Thiocapsa bogorovii: one gene and its partner. The protein of the gene in region 2 interacts with the protein of the main gene of each other region in a pairwise test. Links are inferred from orthologs where the notes say so. Each region holds a gene or a part of one and is shown on either strand. Other genes may lie near its edges. The genes, in order: trkA and LT988_RS14025.

Evidence for each region.
Region 1: the proteins of LT988_RS14025 (region 2) and trkA interact in binary tests that used the Escherichia coli proteins (3 or more experiments, as listed by UniProt). The link is inferred for Thiocapsa bogorovii from one-to-one orthologs.

Annotation. Positions count from the first base shown.
Region 1 is NZ_CP089309.1:4,371,327-4,379,434, forward strand. The notes cover bases 2,439-5,244. They hold trkA (Trk system potassium transporter TrkA), read right to left. Parts: upstream 4,626-5,244; coding sequence 3,252-4,625; downstream 2,439-3,251. Other genes in these bases: LT988_RS19370 (ankyrin repeat domain-containing protein), read right to left, coding at 2,507-3,076; LT988_RS19380 (sigma-54-dependent transcriptional regulator), read right to left, coding at 4,833-5,244. Also shown: LT988_RS19355 (inner membrane-spanning protein YciB), read right to left, coding at 1-70; LT988_RS19360 (alanine/glycine:cation symporter family protein), read left to right, coding at 444-1,796; LT988_RS19365 (BolA family protein), read right to left, coding at 2,063-2,386; more of LT988_RS19380, read right to left, coding at 5,245-6,203; LT988_RS19385 (sensor histidine kinase), read right to left, coding at 6,200-8,108. UniProt on the Escherichia coli protein: Part of the constitutive potassium transport systems TrkG and TrkH. May regulate the transport activity of TrkG and TrkH systems. Binds to NAD(+) and NADH.
Region 2 is NZ_CP089309.1:3,096,309-3,104,598, reverse strand. The notes cover bases 2,778-5,765. They hold LT988_RS14025 (PTS sugar transporter subunit IIA), read right to left. Parts: upstream 4,503-5,765; coding sequence 4,053-4,502; downstream 2,778-4,052. Other genes in these bases: LT988_RS14015 (RNA polymerase factor sigma-54), read right to left, coding at 5,104-5,765; hpf (ribosome hibernation-promoting factor, HPF/YfiA family), read right to left, coding at 4,738-5,073; hprK (HPr(Ser) kinase/phosphatase), read right to left, coding at 3,068-4,030; rapZ (RNase adapter RapZ), read right to left, coding at 2,778-3,011. Also shown: ptsP (phosphoenolpyruvate--protein phosphotransferase), read right to left, coding at 1-1,475; LT988_RS14045 (HPr family phosphocarrier protein), read right to left, coding at 1,472-1,741; LT988_RS14040 (PTS sugar transporter subunit IIA), read right to left, coding at 1,738-2,145; more of rapZ, read right to left, coding at 2,142-2,777; more of LT988_RS14015, read right to left, coding at 5,766-6,588; lptB (LPS export ABC transporter ATP-binding protein), read right to left, coding at 6,771-7,487; lipopolysaccharide transport periplasmic protein LptA, read right to left, coding at 7,821-8,290. UniProt on the Escherichia coli protein: Seems to have a role in regulating nitrogen assimilation.

The DNA of each region.
Region 1 (8,108 bases), 1.3 Mb from region 2 along the record:
CATAGATGCCCTCAAGCTTGTAGGCGACAAAAAAGAGAAGGATAGGAAAGAAGTCGACAAGAAGTTTCATGAGGCTCGGGTCGCCGATTCGGCGTGTTCAACACTGTGGGGGTCATGCTTGCGCCGTCTTCCGAGCCGGCTCGTCGCCGTTCAGGCGCGCGGTTCTCGGTGGGTACCATGAAACCCGAGGCGATCGGCGTGTGCAGGGCAATCAAGCTCGTTAACCGGCTAAGGATACGGCGATCGGGCGGGCAGGGCAAAGCCCTTCAACTGTCGGATCGCGTTCGACTGCCCCATCCCGGCCGGATCCGGCGTCATTCTCGAGCGAATCCATCCGGTTGACGTGTATAGTTGCATCCGGTTTCCGGAATCGACTCCCGCTCACGCCGCCGACTGTCCGGCGGCCCCGGCGGGCGCGCAACTGTCTTTAGAGGAGGCTTCACGTGGAGGTGATCGCGGATTGGGTCGGCACGATCAACGGGCTTGTCTGGGGCCCTCCCATGCTGGTTCTCATCTTGGGAACCGGGTTCTTCCTGATGCTCGGCCTACGCTTGATGCCGATCCTCAAGTTGGGGTACGGATTCAAGATGCTGTGGGCCGGGCGGCATGCTCAAGGCGAAGGCAACATCACGCCCTTCAACGCCTTGATGACCTCGCTTGCAGCGACGATCGGGACGGGGAACATCGCCGGTGTCGCCACGGCGATTGCGATCGGTGGACCCGGTGCCCTGTTCTGGATGTGGTGCACGGCGCTCGTCGGCATGGCCACCAAGTATGCCGAGGGCGTCCTGGCGGTGAAATACCGCGAGGTGGATGAAAAGGGCAACTACGTCGGTGGCCCGATGTACTACATCAAGAACGGACTGGGTCGTCGATGGCTCTGGCTTGGCACCGCCTTCGCGATCTTCGGGGGGCTCGCCGGATTCGGGATCGGCAACATGGTCCAGGCCAATTCGGTGTCGCACGCCCTCAACGGCACCTTCGCGATCCCGGAGCTCTGGTCGGGGATCGCGATGGCCGTGCTGGTCGGTTTGGTCCTGATCGGCGGCATTCGTTGGATCGCCCAGGTCGCCGGCAAGCTGGTTCCCTTCATGGCGATCGCCTATGTCGTCGGTGGTTTGGTGGTCTTGGCCTTCAACGTCGACCAGATTCCGCAAGCCATCTATCAGATCGTGTTGCACGCCTTCTCGCCGACGGCCGCTGCGGGCGGATTTGCGGGCGCAACGCTGATGCTGGGCATCCAGATGGGCGTGGCCCGCGGCATCTTCTCCAACGAGGCCGGTCTAGGTAGCGCCCCCATCGCGCATGCGGCCGCGCAGAGCCACGATCCCATCCAGCAGGGCACGGTCGCCATGCTCGGCACCTTCATCGACACCATTATCATCTGCACCATCACTGGCTTGGTGATTATGGTCACGGGGGTCTGGACGAGCGGAGAGACGGGCGCGGGCCTATCCTCGGCGGCCTTCAGTGCCGGCCTGCCGTCGGTGGGCGGTTACATCGTGACCCTCGGGCTGGCGCTCTTTGCCTTTACGACCATCCTGGGGTGGAGCGTCTACGGCGAACGCTGTGTGGAATACCTGTTGGGGATCCACGCCATCGTTCCCTTTCGGCTGGTCTGGGTCGCGGTCATTCCGGTCGGGGCGATGCTCGAGCTTGATTTCATCTGGCTGGTCGCCGATACGCTCAATGCCCTGATGGCGATTCCCAATCTGGTCGCACTGCTCTTGCTCAGCCCGATCGTCTTTCGGATGACGCGAGAATACTTCGCAGATCCGATCAACCGCCGGGTCTAGTACCTCGTTCCACCTTATTTTGCGTGCTCAGCGAGGCGAGAAGCGTTCAGCGGCTAGGCGCGCGAGTGAAGGAAGAGTGACCCTCTTTCAAGCTCGCGCAACAACGGCGCTGAACGCTTCTCGCCTCGCCCTTCGGGAGCCCCCCCAAAGGCGCCAGGGCAGCGTTACAGCCCTTGGAAATAGCACCCACTATTCCCCGCGGACTGTGCCTTGCCCTGACGCCTTTGGGGGGGCTCTGAGCATGCAAAATAAGGTGGAACGAGGTACTAGTGCGGCGTCGCCTTCGAGCCGCCCTGGCAGGGCGGCGATTCGGGGGCAACGCCGCCTTTGGCGAACCACTCCTCCGGGGTCCAGGTGTGTAGAGCGATGGCGTGGAGTCCGCCTTCGAGCTCGCTGCTCAGGGCGCGATTGAGGAGACGATGCCGCGCGACCAGGCTCTTGTCGGCGAAGGCCTCGCTGACCACCAGGATCTTGAAGTGGGATTCGGCGCCGGCAGGCACCGAATGCATGTGGCTTTCGTCGACGACCTCGAGATGCATGGGGTCGAAGGTGGTCTTCAGGGTGTCCTCGATGCGGGTTTTTCGGTTCATCTGGGCTCCGGCTCGGATCGCCCGTTCGGGCGCGTCCTCGTCAACTATGGCCCCTTCCTCACCGACACAAGCATCGAGGCCGGTGATGTGTCCGCAGGCGACCCGACCGCGTTCAGGAGTCTAGCCTTGTTGTCCCGAAAGACGCTCGACGAGGGCCAGGTGACCGGCCTCGCGTGCGTGGTCCGCCGCCGAGCGCCCCGCGAAGTCCTTGAGGGTACGATCGGCGCCATGGCGCAGTAGGACCTCGACCGTCTCGTCGTGGCCTTTTCCGGCGGTCCAGATCAAGGCCGTCCAGCCTTCGGTCTGCTCTTGATGATCGATCATGGCGCCGTTGCGCAACAGTAAATCCACGATCGATGCGTGATCGTTCGAGGCCGCGAGCATCATGGCCGTGTAACCGCCCTTGTCCCGGGCGTCGATCTCGGCACCGGCCTCGAGGAGCCGCTCGACGACATCGAGGTGCCCGTAAAGTGCGGCCTTCATGAGCGGCGTCCAGTCGCAGCTGTCGCGAACATCGACCGTCGTAGATGGCTTCAAGAGGGCGTTCAAGGCGGAGAGATCGCCTTGCTCGGCAAGGTCGAGCAGTTCCGAACCCTCTGCTTCCGGGGTCGAGTCCGATGGGTGAAAGGCGGCAAAGGCGACGAGGATCGCGATCGCCGCGAGTGCAAGAATACGGATGAGGATGTTCATGACCGCCTATTCTCCGGACCCGGAACCGGGCGGCCAATGCGAATCGGCAACCCGAGGCGAGTCGTGGGAGATCCTGTCGCCGGCACGGATCGAGCCGCCACCGGCGCGCGTCGGTCATGCGGCGGTCGTGAGGGGATGACGCGGCAGACGGATGTGTGTACCCATCGTCATTTCCTTAGAGAAACGTGACCCCCACCTGGAACAGTCGCTCGACCTCCGGGATCCGCGCCTTGTCCTGAAGGAAGAGGATGACGTGGTCTTCCGGTGCGATCACGGTGTCGTGGTGCGCCATCAGGACCTCGTCGCCGCGAACGATCGCACCGATACTGGTGCCCCGCGGGAGCCTGATGTTCTCGATGCTGCGTCCGATCACCTTGCTCGAGGTCTCGTCGCCGTGGGCGATGGCCTCGATGGCCTCCGCCGCGCCGCGTCGCAGAGAATGCACGACGACGACGTCGCCGCGCCGGATGTGCTTCAACAGGCTTCCGATGGTCGCCTGCTGCGGCGAGATGGCGATGTCGATGGCCCCGGATTGCACCAGCTCGACGTAGGACGGGCGGTTGATCAGGGCCATGACCTTGCGTGCGCCGAGCCGCTTCGCGAGCATCGCCGAGAGGATATTCGCCTCGTCGTCGTCGGTGACGGCGCAAAAGACGTCGGTGTTCTCGATATTCTCTTCCAGGAGCAGATCACGATCCGCCGCGTCGCCGTGCAGCACGATCGTCTTCTCGAGATTCTCGGCAATACGCTTGCAGCGTTTCAGATCGCGCTCGATGACCTTGACCCGATAGTTGACCTCCAGCGCTCCCGCGAGCCGCGTACCGATATTGCCGCCGCCGGCGATGATCAGACGCTTGTAGGGACGGTCGAGACGCCGCAGCTCGCTCATGACCGAGCGGATGTGCACGGGGGCGGCGACGAAGAAGATCTCGTCGTCGGCCTCGATGACCGTATCGCCTTGGGGCTCGATGGCCCGATCATGACGGTAGATGGCACCGACACGCGCGTCGACCTTGGGCATGTGCTCGTGCAGGGTGCGCAGCTCGTGCCCGACCAGGGGTCCGCCGTAGTAGGCCTTGACCGCGACCAGTCGGATGCGTCCCCCCGCGAAGTCGAGCACCTGCAAGGTCCCGGGGTTTTCGACCAGACGCAGGATGTACTCGGTGACCAATGCCTCCGGACTGATCGGAAAGTCGATCGGCAGGGCATCGGTCCCGAACAGCTTGGGTTGATCGAGAAAGCTCTGCGCCCGCACCCGCGCGATCTTGGTCGGGGTGTGAAAGAGCGTGTAGGCGACCTGGCAGGCCACCATATTGGTCTCGTCGCTGTTGGTGACCGCGATGATCATGTCGGCATCTTCCGCACCCGCGCGACGCAGCACGTCCGGGTGCGCACCGTGGCCCAGGATGGTGCGCAGATCGAAACGATCCTGAAGCTCCCTGAGCAGGTCCGGGTTGTGATCGACGACGGTGATATCGTTCGCCTCGCTGACCAGATTGGCGGCCACCGAGGTCCCGACTTGGCCGGCACCGAGGATGATGATCTTCATTGATTAAACCGCGTCCGGGGATTTCATGTTGTGGCGTGGCGTCCTTCGGCCTCGTCGCTCCTCGGTACGATCGGCGCGACGCGGTTTAAGATATGGAAACAAAGAACTTGAAGTGCGTCAGTGCCAAGGTCTGTAGAGACGCCCAACCTGTGTTCCAGATTCCAACTGGACATGCCTCGCCGGACGCACTTCAACGGGGGACGCACGTCAACGCCGCTCCTTGATCTCGATCCCCAGCGAGCGGAGCTTGCGGTAGAGATGCGTGCGTTCCATTCCCGCCTCCTTGGCCATCTTGCTGACGTTGCCTGTGTGTTTTTCGAGCTGGTAATCCAGATAGGCCTTCTCGAACTGCTCGCGCGCCTGGCGCAGCGGCTGATCGAACGAGACCAGGCCTTCGAGCGCCTGTCCCTGGGATGCCGGCGGTGCACCGAGCGCGGATTCGACCTCCTTCTGACTGATCTCGTCCCCGGCACCCAAGATCAGGACCCGTTGCACCAGGTTCTTGAGCTCGCGCACGTTGCCCGGCCAGGAGTAGTTGCGCAGATAGTTTTGCGCACCCACGCTGAAGCGGCGGTACGGCAGCTTCTCGTGGGTCGCGAAATAGTCGAGATAGAAGTTCAGCAGATCCGGGACATCCTCGGCGTGTTCTCGCAGCGGAGGGATGTTCAGCGGGACGACGTTGAGATGGTAGAAGAGATCCTCGCGGAAACGCCCGGCACGCACCTCCTCTTCGAGATTGCGCTGGGTCGCGGCGATGATCCGCACATCGATCCGCACCGGCTCGGTTCCCCCGACGCGGATGAAGGCTCCGGTATCGAGTGCGCCGAGCAGCTTGGCCTGGGCATCCAGCTCCATGTCGGCGACCTCGTCGAGCAGCAGTGTCCCGCCCGCGGCCTTTTCCAGATTCCCGTAATGGGTGTGCTCGCCGTCCTCGGCTCCGAAGAGCTCGAGCGCGGCATTGCCCCCGGCGAGCGTGGAGACACTCAGATCGACGAAGGGACGCTCGCGGCGCGCGCTCTGTGAGTGCAGATAGCGCGCGAAGGTCTCCCGACCGCTGCCCGCATCCCCGGTAATCAACACCCAGGTGTCGTGTTGAGCGATTCGCTTCACCTGCTCGCGCAGGCGTTGCAGGGTCGCACTGCGCCCGACCGGCTCGTGTACCTGAGGTGCGCGACGTTTGAGCCCGATGTTCTCCTTCTGAAGCTTGTCGGCCTCGAGTGCCCGCTCCACGGTGAGCAGGAGCTTGGCCATCGAGAGCGGCTTCTCGAGAAAATCGTAGGCGCCGAGCCGGGTCGCCTCCACGGCGGTCTCCACGGTGCCGTGCCCGGACATCATGATGACCGGGCAGGGCAGACCGTCCTCCTCTTCCGACCACTCGCGCAGCAGCGTAATGCCGTCCAGATCGGGCATCCAGATATCGAGCAGGATCAGATCCGGGCGGCGCTCGCGCAGCGCGTGCCGGGCGGATTCGCCGTTTTCCGCGCTCACCACGGCGTAGCCTTCATCCTCCAGGATCTCTTGGACGAGACCCCGGATGTCGGGCTCGTCGTCGACCACCAAGACGTGCGTTGCACTCATCGTTTTTCATCCTGTTCTCGGCCCTCGGGCACGGACCTGGTCCCCTGCCGGATCGGCAGGCGGATCCGAATCATCGCGCCTTGACCGGTATTCTCGACCTTGATGATACCGCGGTGTTCCTCGACGATCTTCTTCACGATGGCCAAACCCAGACCGGTTCCTTTGGCCTTCGTGGTCACATAGGGCTCGAACAGACGCTCGAAGAGATGCTCCTCGAATCCCGGCCCGTTGTCGGCGACCTCGAGCTCGACGAGCGATAAGCCATTCTCGCGTGCGACGCGCGTCGACACCGCGATGCGCGCGTCGGGACGCCCGTCCATCGCCTCCTGCGCGTTCTTGATCAGATTATGAACCACTTGACGCAAGCGTAACGGATCGCCGCGCACCTGCACCCCCGGCGCACCGAGATCCACCTCGAGGGCGCTCGTGCCGGCGCTGCGATACAGGTCCAGCACCTCTTGGGCGAGTCGGTCGAGCTCCAAGGGCTCGGCGTGGATGTGCGGCGTGCGGGCGTAGTCGGAGAAATCGTTGACCATCGCCTTCATGGCCTCGACCTGTTGAACGATGGTCCGGGTCGAGCGATCGATGATCTTCGCGTCCGCCTCGTCGGCCTTGGCGAGCAGCTTATGCCGCAGACGCTCCGCGGAGAGCTGAATCGGCGTCAATGGGTTCTTGATCTCGTGGGCCAGGCGTCGGGCCACCTCGCCCCAGGCCGCATTGCGCTGCGCGGTGATCAACGAGCTGATGTCGTCGAAGACCACGACGTGACCCCGCTGCTCGCTGTCCGGAAGCGGTAACGGGCTGCCCCGGCACATCAGGGTCTGACGGTTCTCGCCGCGATCGAGCTCGATCTCGGCACGCCAGTCCTCGCCCGCGAGGATATGGCTGCGCACCGTCTCGGTCCAGGGTGTGAGCCAGGGCAGCTCGCGCTCCACGCGCGCGAGCTCCGGCGGCTCGTCTTCGGCAAAGGCAAGGGAGAGGATCTGACGCGCCGCCGGGTTGGCGGTCCTTAAACGTTGGTCGGCATCGAAGGCGATGACGCCGGAAGACAGACGCCCCAGGACCGTTTCGAGATAGTTGCGCTGGGTCTCGACGGCTTGCTGGCTGCGGTTTGCGGCATCCCGTGCCCGGGCGATGCGCCGCGTCATTGCGTTGAACGAGGCGACCAGAAAGGCGAGCTCGTCGTCGTGTTTGGGCAGCGGGAGCTGTTGCTCGTAGTCGCCCTCGGCGATCGCGCGGGTGCCGCGCGCGATATCCGCAACCGGTGCGACGAGGCGTCGTGCGATATGAAAGGCGGCGATCACCGCCGCCATGACGCCGAACAGGAGCACCAACGACAGGGTCAAAGAGAAGCTCAGCTTCAACGACTGGCGCAGATACGCCAGCTCGGTGTAGCGATTGTAGGCGTTTTCCAACCGCTCCGAGAGCTCGGTGATGCGTGCCGAGGTCGGGAAGATCGCCTGCATCTTCATGTCTCGCCCACGCGGATCCTGCACCAACACCCGCACGATCAACTCGCCGCCGAGATCACTTTCCAGGCCGACATAGTTGTTGCCGGCGCGCACGCTCTGCTGGATCTCGCGCTCCGCCTGATTCGGAACCAACTGGGTCGGATCCTCGTTGGCGTTGCCGAGCACTTGGCCGCCGGCGGTGTAGACGGTCAGCTCGATGGCGCCGGCCTGACGCCGCAGATTGTCCAGACTCAGTGCGATCGCGGTCGAGGAGCGATCCTCGATCCCGGCGATGAGCTGCTCGGTGTACCGGGCCAGGACCCGCTGATTGAGATCGAGCGAGGCCTGATTCAAGACCAGCGCGTCCTGCATGGCTTGGCCGATCTCCACGTCGAACCAGCTGTCGATCCCGCGCAGCAGGAATCCGAGCGAGAAGTAGTAGACCACGCCGACC
Region 2 (8,290 bases):
CGCAAGATGGCCGGATGGGTGGGATCGAACAGATAGTTGACGCCGTCGTCGAGTCGGTCGATCGCAAGCGTGTACTGGATGAGGTCGTTGGTCCCGATCGAGAGAAAATCCAGACGCCGGGCCAGTGCTCGAGCGCAGAGGGCCGCGGCGGGCACCTCGATCATGGCGCCGATCGGAAGGTTCGGGTCGTAATCGAGCCCGTCACGGTCGAGCTGAGTCTTGATTTGTCGGATCAGCGCGAGAACCGTATCCACTTCATGGACGTTCGATACGAGGGGCAACATCAGCCGCACCGGGCCGATCGCTGCGGCGCGCAGGATCGCCCGCAATTGCGGGCGAAAAAGGTCGGGCTCCTTCAGGCACAGGCGGATTGCGCGCAGTCCGAGCGCGGGGTTCGAGACCCCGGGCCCCGGATCCGAGGCCGTCTCGATGCGCTTTTCGACCCCTAGGTCCAACGTGCGAATGGTCACCGGGATCCCGCCGAGCCCTGCGACGATCTCTGCATAGTTCGCCAGATGCTCCTCCTCGTCGGGGAGATCGCGGCGATTCATATAGAGGAACTCGGTGCGATAGAGTCCGACCCCGCTGGCTCCGTTGGCAGTCGCGAGCTCGACGTCTTCGGGAAGCTCGAGATTCGCGAGGAGATCGATGTCGACCCCGTCGCGCGTGACGGAGGCGCGTCCGACCAGCCCGCGCAAACGCAACTGACGGGCCTCTGCCGCGCGCAGCCGGCCGCGGAAAAAGGTTAGGGTGAGTGGGTCGGCATCGGCAAGGACCGTACCGGTCTCGCCGTCCACCAGGATGAGCTCGCCTTGGCGCAGGTAGCGGGTGATGTTGTGGATGCCCATCACGGCGGGCACCCCGAGACTGCGCGCCAGAATGGCCGTGTGGGACATGGGCCCGCCGAATTCGGTCACGAATGCGACTGCACCGCGATGGTGCAGGAGGATCGCATCCGCGGGCGTCAGGTCGCGCGCCACCACGACGCGACCGTCCAGATCCTGGGCCGAGGGCTCGCTCTGCTCGATTGCGCCCTGCAGGAAGGTCTGAATCTGCTGTACGACATGCTCGACATCGTCGCGGCGCGTACGCAGATAGGGATCGTCCATCTCGTTGAAAATCGCGACCAACGTGTCGCGTTGGCGTTGCAACGCCCACTCGGCATTGCAGAGCTCGTCGGAAACGATGCGGCGCACCTCGTCGACCAGGGCGGCATCCTCGAGCATCAACAAGTGAGTGTCGATGAACTCGGCGATGTTCAACGGCGTGTGGCGCGGGATCTGGTTGCGCACAGCCTTCAAGGCCTGGCGCGCTGCCGTGACGGCCAAGTCGAGACGCTCGATCTCGGCGGCGACCTCGTCGGCCGCGATCGAGGACTGCGAGACGCTTCGGCCGCCGCGCCCGTCCACGAAGGCCGGTCCAAGTGCCAGGGAGCGGCTCGTCGAGATACCGATCCCCTGAAAGGAGGTGGTCATTCGGACTCTCCGAAGCGCTCGCCGATCAGCGCCTCGATCGCCGCCATGGCGGCATCCTCGTCCTCGCCCGACGCTTCGACCGTGATTCGTGTCCCCTGGCTCGCAGCCAGCATCATCACGCCCATAATGCTCTTGCCGTTGACGCTCTGACCGCGCCGCTCGATCTCGACGTGACTGGCAAAGCGTCCGGCGCATTGCACGAGCTTGGCCGCCGCACGGGCATGCAGACCCAGCTTGTTGAGGATCTCGATCTCTTTGCGAATCATGTGCGGTCGTCTCGTCGCGAGCAGAGCACGACACCGTCGCGCCCGCCCTGCAGCGCCTTCTCGGCGACGGTATCCAGGTCGAGCGAGGCGTAGGTCAGAGCGCGCAACAACATGGGCAGATTTAGTCCTGCAATCACTCTGAGCCGCTCATGGATCCCAAGGAGCGATACCGCGACATTCGCCGGCGTCGAGCCGTAGAGATCCGTCAGGATTAGGACGCCCTCGCCCGCGTCCAGTCGATCCAAGCGCTCGGCGGCTTGCGCCGCCAAGATCTCGCAGGGCACGTCGTTGACGACCTCCATCGCCTCGATCCCCGGCGGAGGTCCGCCTAAGATTGCCGCCGCGACCCGAAGCAGGTCCGCGCCGAACGGCTGATGGGTGATCATGAGTAGACCGACGCTCAAGGTAGCTCCCGATGCCGCACCATGACCTGATGACCCTCGGACTCGAAATGATGCCGCAGGGATTCGGTCATGTAGACCGAGCGGTGCTGCCCGCCCGTACACCCGATCGCGATCGTCAGATAGCTGCGCCCGTCCGTTTCGAAGCTGGGGATCCAGCGGTCGAAGAACCCCTGGATGTCGGTGCGCATCCTGCAAAACGCCTCGGCGGAATCGAGGAACTCGATGACGGGCCGATCGCGTCCGGTCAAGCGGCGCAGCTCGGGTTGCCAATGCGGATTGGGCAAGCTGCGCAGGTCGAAGACGAAGTCCACATCGTGGGGGACACCGTGCTTGAAGCCGAAGGACTGAAGCAGGATGGATGCCTTCGGGGAGTCGCCGCCGACCAAGCGGCTGCGCACGAGATCGCGCAGCTCATGGACGTTGGTCTGGGTCGTGTCGATGCGAATATCCGCGCAGCTGCGAATCGGCTCGAGGAGGCGACGCTCGAGCGCAATCGCCTCCGGCAACGAGCGGTCCCCGCCGGTCAAGGGGTGCTTGCGACGGGTCTCGCTGAAGCGCTTGATCAGGGTTTCGGTCTGTGCGTCGAGGAAGAGGACGTCGCAGCCGATACCGCGCTCGCGTGCCGAGCGAACCAGCTCGGGAAGGTGTCGGAGCTCCTCGGGACCGCTGCCCGGACTGGTCCGCACGTCGATCCCGACCGCAGTCATCGTGAAGGCATCGTCGAGCCCCTCGTGCAGTCCGAGAGCGAGATCCTGCAGCAAGAAGAGCGGCAGGTTGTCGATGCAGTAGAAACCCACGTCCTCCAGGGTGTGAAGCGCGACGCTTTTTCCCGAGCCGGACAGGCCGCTGAGGATGACCAGCCTCATCGGCTTGCCGACGGACTGTGCGCGTTCGCGCCCGTGCTCCTCTGCGGGTGGTCCGGTCATAACGGTGATCTCGGCGGGTCGGGTCGATCGATACTGATGGCGCGCGCCTGGCGGTCGACGAAGTCGACACCGGCATCGTAGCCGCGAATGCGCAGTATCTGGTGTCGCACGGCCGCCTCGACCAAGATCGCCAGGTTGCGGCCAGGCGCAACCGGCATCGTGATCTTGGGGACGGCGACCCCGAGAATGTTGCGTACCGAGAGGCTGCCGCTGAGTCGATCGATGCACTCCAACTGCTGCTGGTCGAGCGGCTGGAGATCGATAATGAGGTTCAGCGTCTTGCTGCGCACGACGGCGCCCTCGCCGAACATGGCGCGGATGTTGAGGATCCCCAGACCGCGAACCTCGAGAAAATCGCGCAGGGCTTCGGGACAGGTCCCCTCCAAGGTCTCCGGGGCGATGCGCGCGAAACGCGGCGCGTCGTCGGCGATGAGCCGGTGGCCGCGCGAGATCAGGTCGAGTGCCAGCTCGCTCTTGCCGACGGCCGGATCACCGACCAAGAGGACGCCCATGCCCAAGACCTCGATGAAGACGCCGTGCACCGTGCGGCGCTCGGCGAGCGCATGGGTCAGGAAGTAGCGAAGGTGGTTGATCAGCTCTTCGTCGCCCAGGGAGGAGCCGATGAGCGGCGTGCGTGTCTGCTCGGCGGCCTCGCGGAAGGCGGGCTCCGGTTCGATACCGTCGGAGAAGATGACGGCGGTCGGATGATCCCCGAAGAGCTTCTCCACGGTCTCGCCGAAGGCGGTCCGGCCCAGGTGCGCCAGATAGATCAGCTCGGCATTGCCGATCACCTGCAGCCGATTGGGGTGGATGCAGTTCAGTGAGCCGATGAGCGACTGCCGGGTGGTTCCGGGATCGTCGCCGCGCAGCGGACGCGCGGCCGTCGGCTCCGGCGTGATCCAGCGCAGCTTCAGCCGGGGTCCGGTCTGAGCGATCAGAGATTGAAGGCTTTCGATCATCGCTGGCGGCCCGGCTTGACCGCTAGGTGGCCTTCAAAAGGTCCAGAATCGCCGCGGGCGAGTCGGCGTCGCGCAGTTGCGACCGCGTTGCGGACTCGCTGAAGCGGCCTGCCAGATAGGCGAGCAGTTGGAGGTGCTCCTCGGTCGCCGTCTCCGGAACCAAGAGCGCGAAGGCCAGATCGACCGGCTCGCCGTCGGCGGCGTCGTAATCGACCCCCCGAGTCGTTTGTACGAAAGCCCCGATCACCTGCGAGACCTCTTTGATCCTCGCGTGAGGCAGGGCCACGCCGTGTCCGAGACCGGTGCTGCCGAGGCGTTCGCGCTCGAGGAGGCGCTCGAAGACGTTCTCCGTACTCAAGCGCGGATGGTCGTTGGCGAGCAGCTCGGCAAGGGTCTCGAGCAAGCGCTTCTTGCTGGAAATCTCAAGCCCCTGACCGATTCGGGCCTCGTTGATCAGTTCCGGGCTGAGCATCGGTATCGGCTCCCGTGCGCCGCGGGTAACGGGCGCTTCGGCTGGCTCTTGAAACGGGGCCCGCGCAGCGATGGCGGGCGAGAATATGTGATCATGGATCCTGAGAATCCTCGGATGTCTGGACGGGGTCGGCGATTCCGCCTGCCAACCCTCACCGATCCCGTTCGTATCATGCCTCCGACGGGCAAGAGCGCCCATCGGGGGTCTCGGAGGCGCCTTCGCGACGCCTGGTGCATCAGATCTGATCGGGTTCTTCGCCCTCGCTGATCTTCGGGCTCGTAGCGCGATGATCGTTCTTTTTCTCCTTGTGGCGAAGCACTTGGCGATCGAGCTTGTCGATCAAACCGTCGATCGCAGCGTACATGTCCTCATGGACCGAGTCGGCGAAGAGCTTGTTGCCGTTGATATGCAGTGTCGCTTCGGCCTTTTGGGCGAGCTTCTCGACGCTGAGAATGACGTGCGCGTTGATGACGTGGTCGAAGTGCCGCGCAAGCCGCTCGAACTTCGTGTCGACGTAGCCCTTCAGCGCGTCGGTGACGTCAATGTGATGACCCGTCAAATTGATCTGCATCTGCTGACTCCTTATTGTTCAAAGTGCCTGCTAATCCAGGCGCTTGCGCTCGTTTGAGGGTGGAACCCCCATGGCCTCGCGGTACTTGGCGACGGTTCGCCGCGCGACATTGATCCCCTGATCGGCGAGTTCTTGTGCGATCTTGCTGTCGCTCATGGGCTTTCTCGCGGACTCGCCGGCGATCAGCTTGCGGATTAGGGCACGGATCGCGGTCGACGAGCATTCCCCGCCAGAAGCGGTGTTGACGTGCGAGGAAAAGAAATACTTGAATTCAAAGGTTCCCCGCGGCGTGTGCATGTATTTCTGTGTCGTCACTCGCGATACGGTCGACTCGTGAAGCTCCAAAGCCTCGGCGACATCGCGCAGAACCATCGGTCTCATCGCCTCGTCTCCGTGCTCGAAGAACTCCTGCTGCATCTCGACGATCTTCGCCCCGACGCGCAGCACCGTGTCGTTGCGGCTGGCCAGGCTCTTGATGAACCAGCGTGCCTCCTGCAAATGGCTCTTCAAGGTGACGCCGTCCGCGCTTTGATCGGCGCGCCGGATCAGGCGCGCATACTCGGCGTTCACTCTGAGTTTAGGCATTGACTCGGGATTGAGCTCGACCGACCATCGGCCCTCGCGTTTGCGCACGAAGATATCGGGAACGACATACTGGGCCGGTGCGCCGGCGATCAGGCTTCCGGGTCGCGGATTGAGACGTCGGATCAGGGCCAGCGCTCCGGCAACGGCTTCCTCGGATTCCTTCAGCTGACGGACCAGGGAAGCGACGTCGCGCTTCGCCAGATACTCGAACCCGTCGCGGCAGATCGCCATCGCAGCGTTTCGCCAAGGCGTTTGGGCAGGCAGCTGGCTCAGTTGAATCAGCAGGCACTCGGGGAGATTGCGCGCACCCACGCCCGGGGGGTCGAAGGATTGAATGCGGTGAACAACCGCCTCGACCTCCTCTGCGCTGATCTCGGGATGGTCGACGGTCAGGAGCAGCTCGTCGATATCGATGCGCAGATAGCCGTCGGCGTCGATCGAATCGATAACCGCTTGGGCGATCATATTGTCGCGCTCGCTCAGCCTGCAGAGGTTGAGCTGCCAAGCGAGGTGGTCGAGCAGGGTCTGAGGGCGACTCTGTTGGGCAAAGGGATCGTAGTCCGAGCCGTCGTCGGATCCGTGCGACGTGCTCGGCAGATAGGAGTCGAAGACATCGGTCCAGAGCGTGTCGACGGGCAGCTCGTCGGGCATCTCGTTGGATTCGGCGTGGATCTCGCGGTCGACGGTTTGCTCGACCGCCAGGCGCGGTGTTTCGATATCCTCGCTCTGGATGGTGCCCGTTTGCGGCTGCTCGCCGACGTTGAATCGGTCCGCTTCGTCGCCCTCCTCCAACATGAGGTTGGTGTCCAGCGCCTCCTGAATCTCCTTCTGGAGCTCCAGTGTCGAGAGCTGCAACAGACGGATCGCCTGCTGCAACTGAGGCGTCATGGTCAGGTGTTGGCCGAGCCGAAGCTGGATGGATTGCTTCATGGATCGCGGATGCGCTTTTCGATGTGTTCGATCAGGTAGCGGCCATGGCCAATTCTGCTCGATTCCAGCCGTTTGAGTCCGGTGAAGGCGTCATCAGCCGAGGCATGCCGGCCATCTTACACCCAACATCTCGGAAAGAGCATCCAACGGATGCGCGTGCCGGTGAAGTGGCGGGCTTGCGCTCACATGGAGAAATCTGCGCCCAGGTAGACGTCGCGCACTTGTTGATCGGCCAAGAGCTGGGCGGGGGTGCCTGCCGCGATGACGCACCCCGAGCTGATGATGTAACCGCGGTCGCAGATATCGAGCGTCTCGCGCACGTTGTGGTCGGTGATCAGTACGCCGATCCCGCGATCGCGCAGATGCGAAACGATAGCCTTGATGTCTCCGACGGCAATCGGGTCGACCCCGGCGAAGGGTTCGTCGAGCAGCATCACCAGGGGGTCGACCGCGAGCGCGCGTGCGATCTCCAGGCGGCGCCGCTCCCCGCCGGAGAGGCTCAGCGCAAGCGATCCACCGACATGGGCGATTCCCAACTCTTCGAGGAGGCGCTCGCAGCGCAGGTTACGGTCGGCCCGGGATAGATCGCGGCGTGTTTCCAGGATGGCCAGGATGTTGTCGCGCGCGCTGAGCTTACGAAACACGGAGGGCTCTTGTGCCAGATAGCTCAGGCCGGAGCGTGCCCTCGCATGCATCGGTTTTAGTGTGATGTCCTGCCCGCTCAGCGCGATACGGCCCTCGTCCGCCGGGATCAGGCCGACGATCAGATAAAAACAGGTGGTCTTGCCCGCGCCGTTCGGTCCGAGCAGGCCCACGACCTCGCCGGCATCCACACCGACGCTGACGTCCCGCAGGACCTGGCGTCCGCGGTAGCTCTTCTTCAGATGCTCCGCGCGCAGCGTCGTCGAGCCCGACCCTAAACCGCGTCCAGAGTGAAACGCGTCGTTTTCATGTTGTGTCGGGTTCAAGGATTTTTTCGACCTTTTAGAAGACGCGGTTTGGAATCAAATATTCTGAATACCGTAAACCGTTCCAGCTCAGACAGTTGTCGGAGCTGGCGCAGCCAAGCCACCCCAACAAACGACGCATACCGCACCGGGCGCGGTTTAAGTCCGAGTCGGAATCCGCGATAAGATCGCTCATCCTAAACCGCGTCGCCGCCTAGGCTCTCGGGATTGTTCAAGGGTGGTCTCCGATCAAAGGTCATCGTCTGCCCCGGACGCGGTTTAGCCTCATTCCTCCTCCGGGGTGATGGTGATCTTGACCCGTCCGCTGCCCCCCGCGCGAAAATGGGCGCGCGCGCGATCGTAGACGATGCGCTCGCTCGCGACGCGGTCGGCCCCCTGAATCAGCAAGGCGTCCTCGATGAGGGTGAGCTCGTCCTTGTCGGCGTCGTATTCCATCCGCTTCGCGAAGGCCAGGACCTCGCCCTCGTCGTTGTCGAGGAGCTGTTTGAAGCTCGCCGGGGCGCCGAGTGCGATAATAAAACGCGGGCGGCGGTCGTCGCGATGATAAACGGTCACATGATCTCCGAGGAGTCGCATGCTTCCTTGGTCGACTTGAACGTTTCCGACATAAATGCTGGTGTTCTCCGCCTCCAGAACCTCGACGTCGTCTGCTTCGATCAAGATGGGTTGGTTCGCATCGTCCTCGAGCGCTGCCGCCGGGGCGCTCGCGAGGCCAATGACGAAGGCCAGGGTCG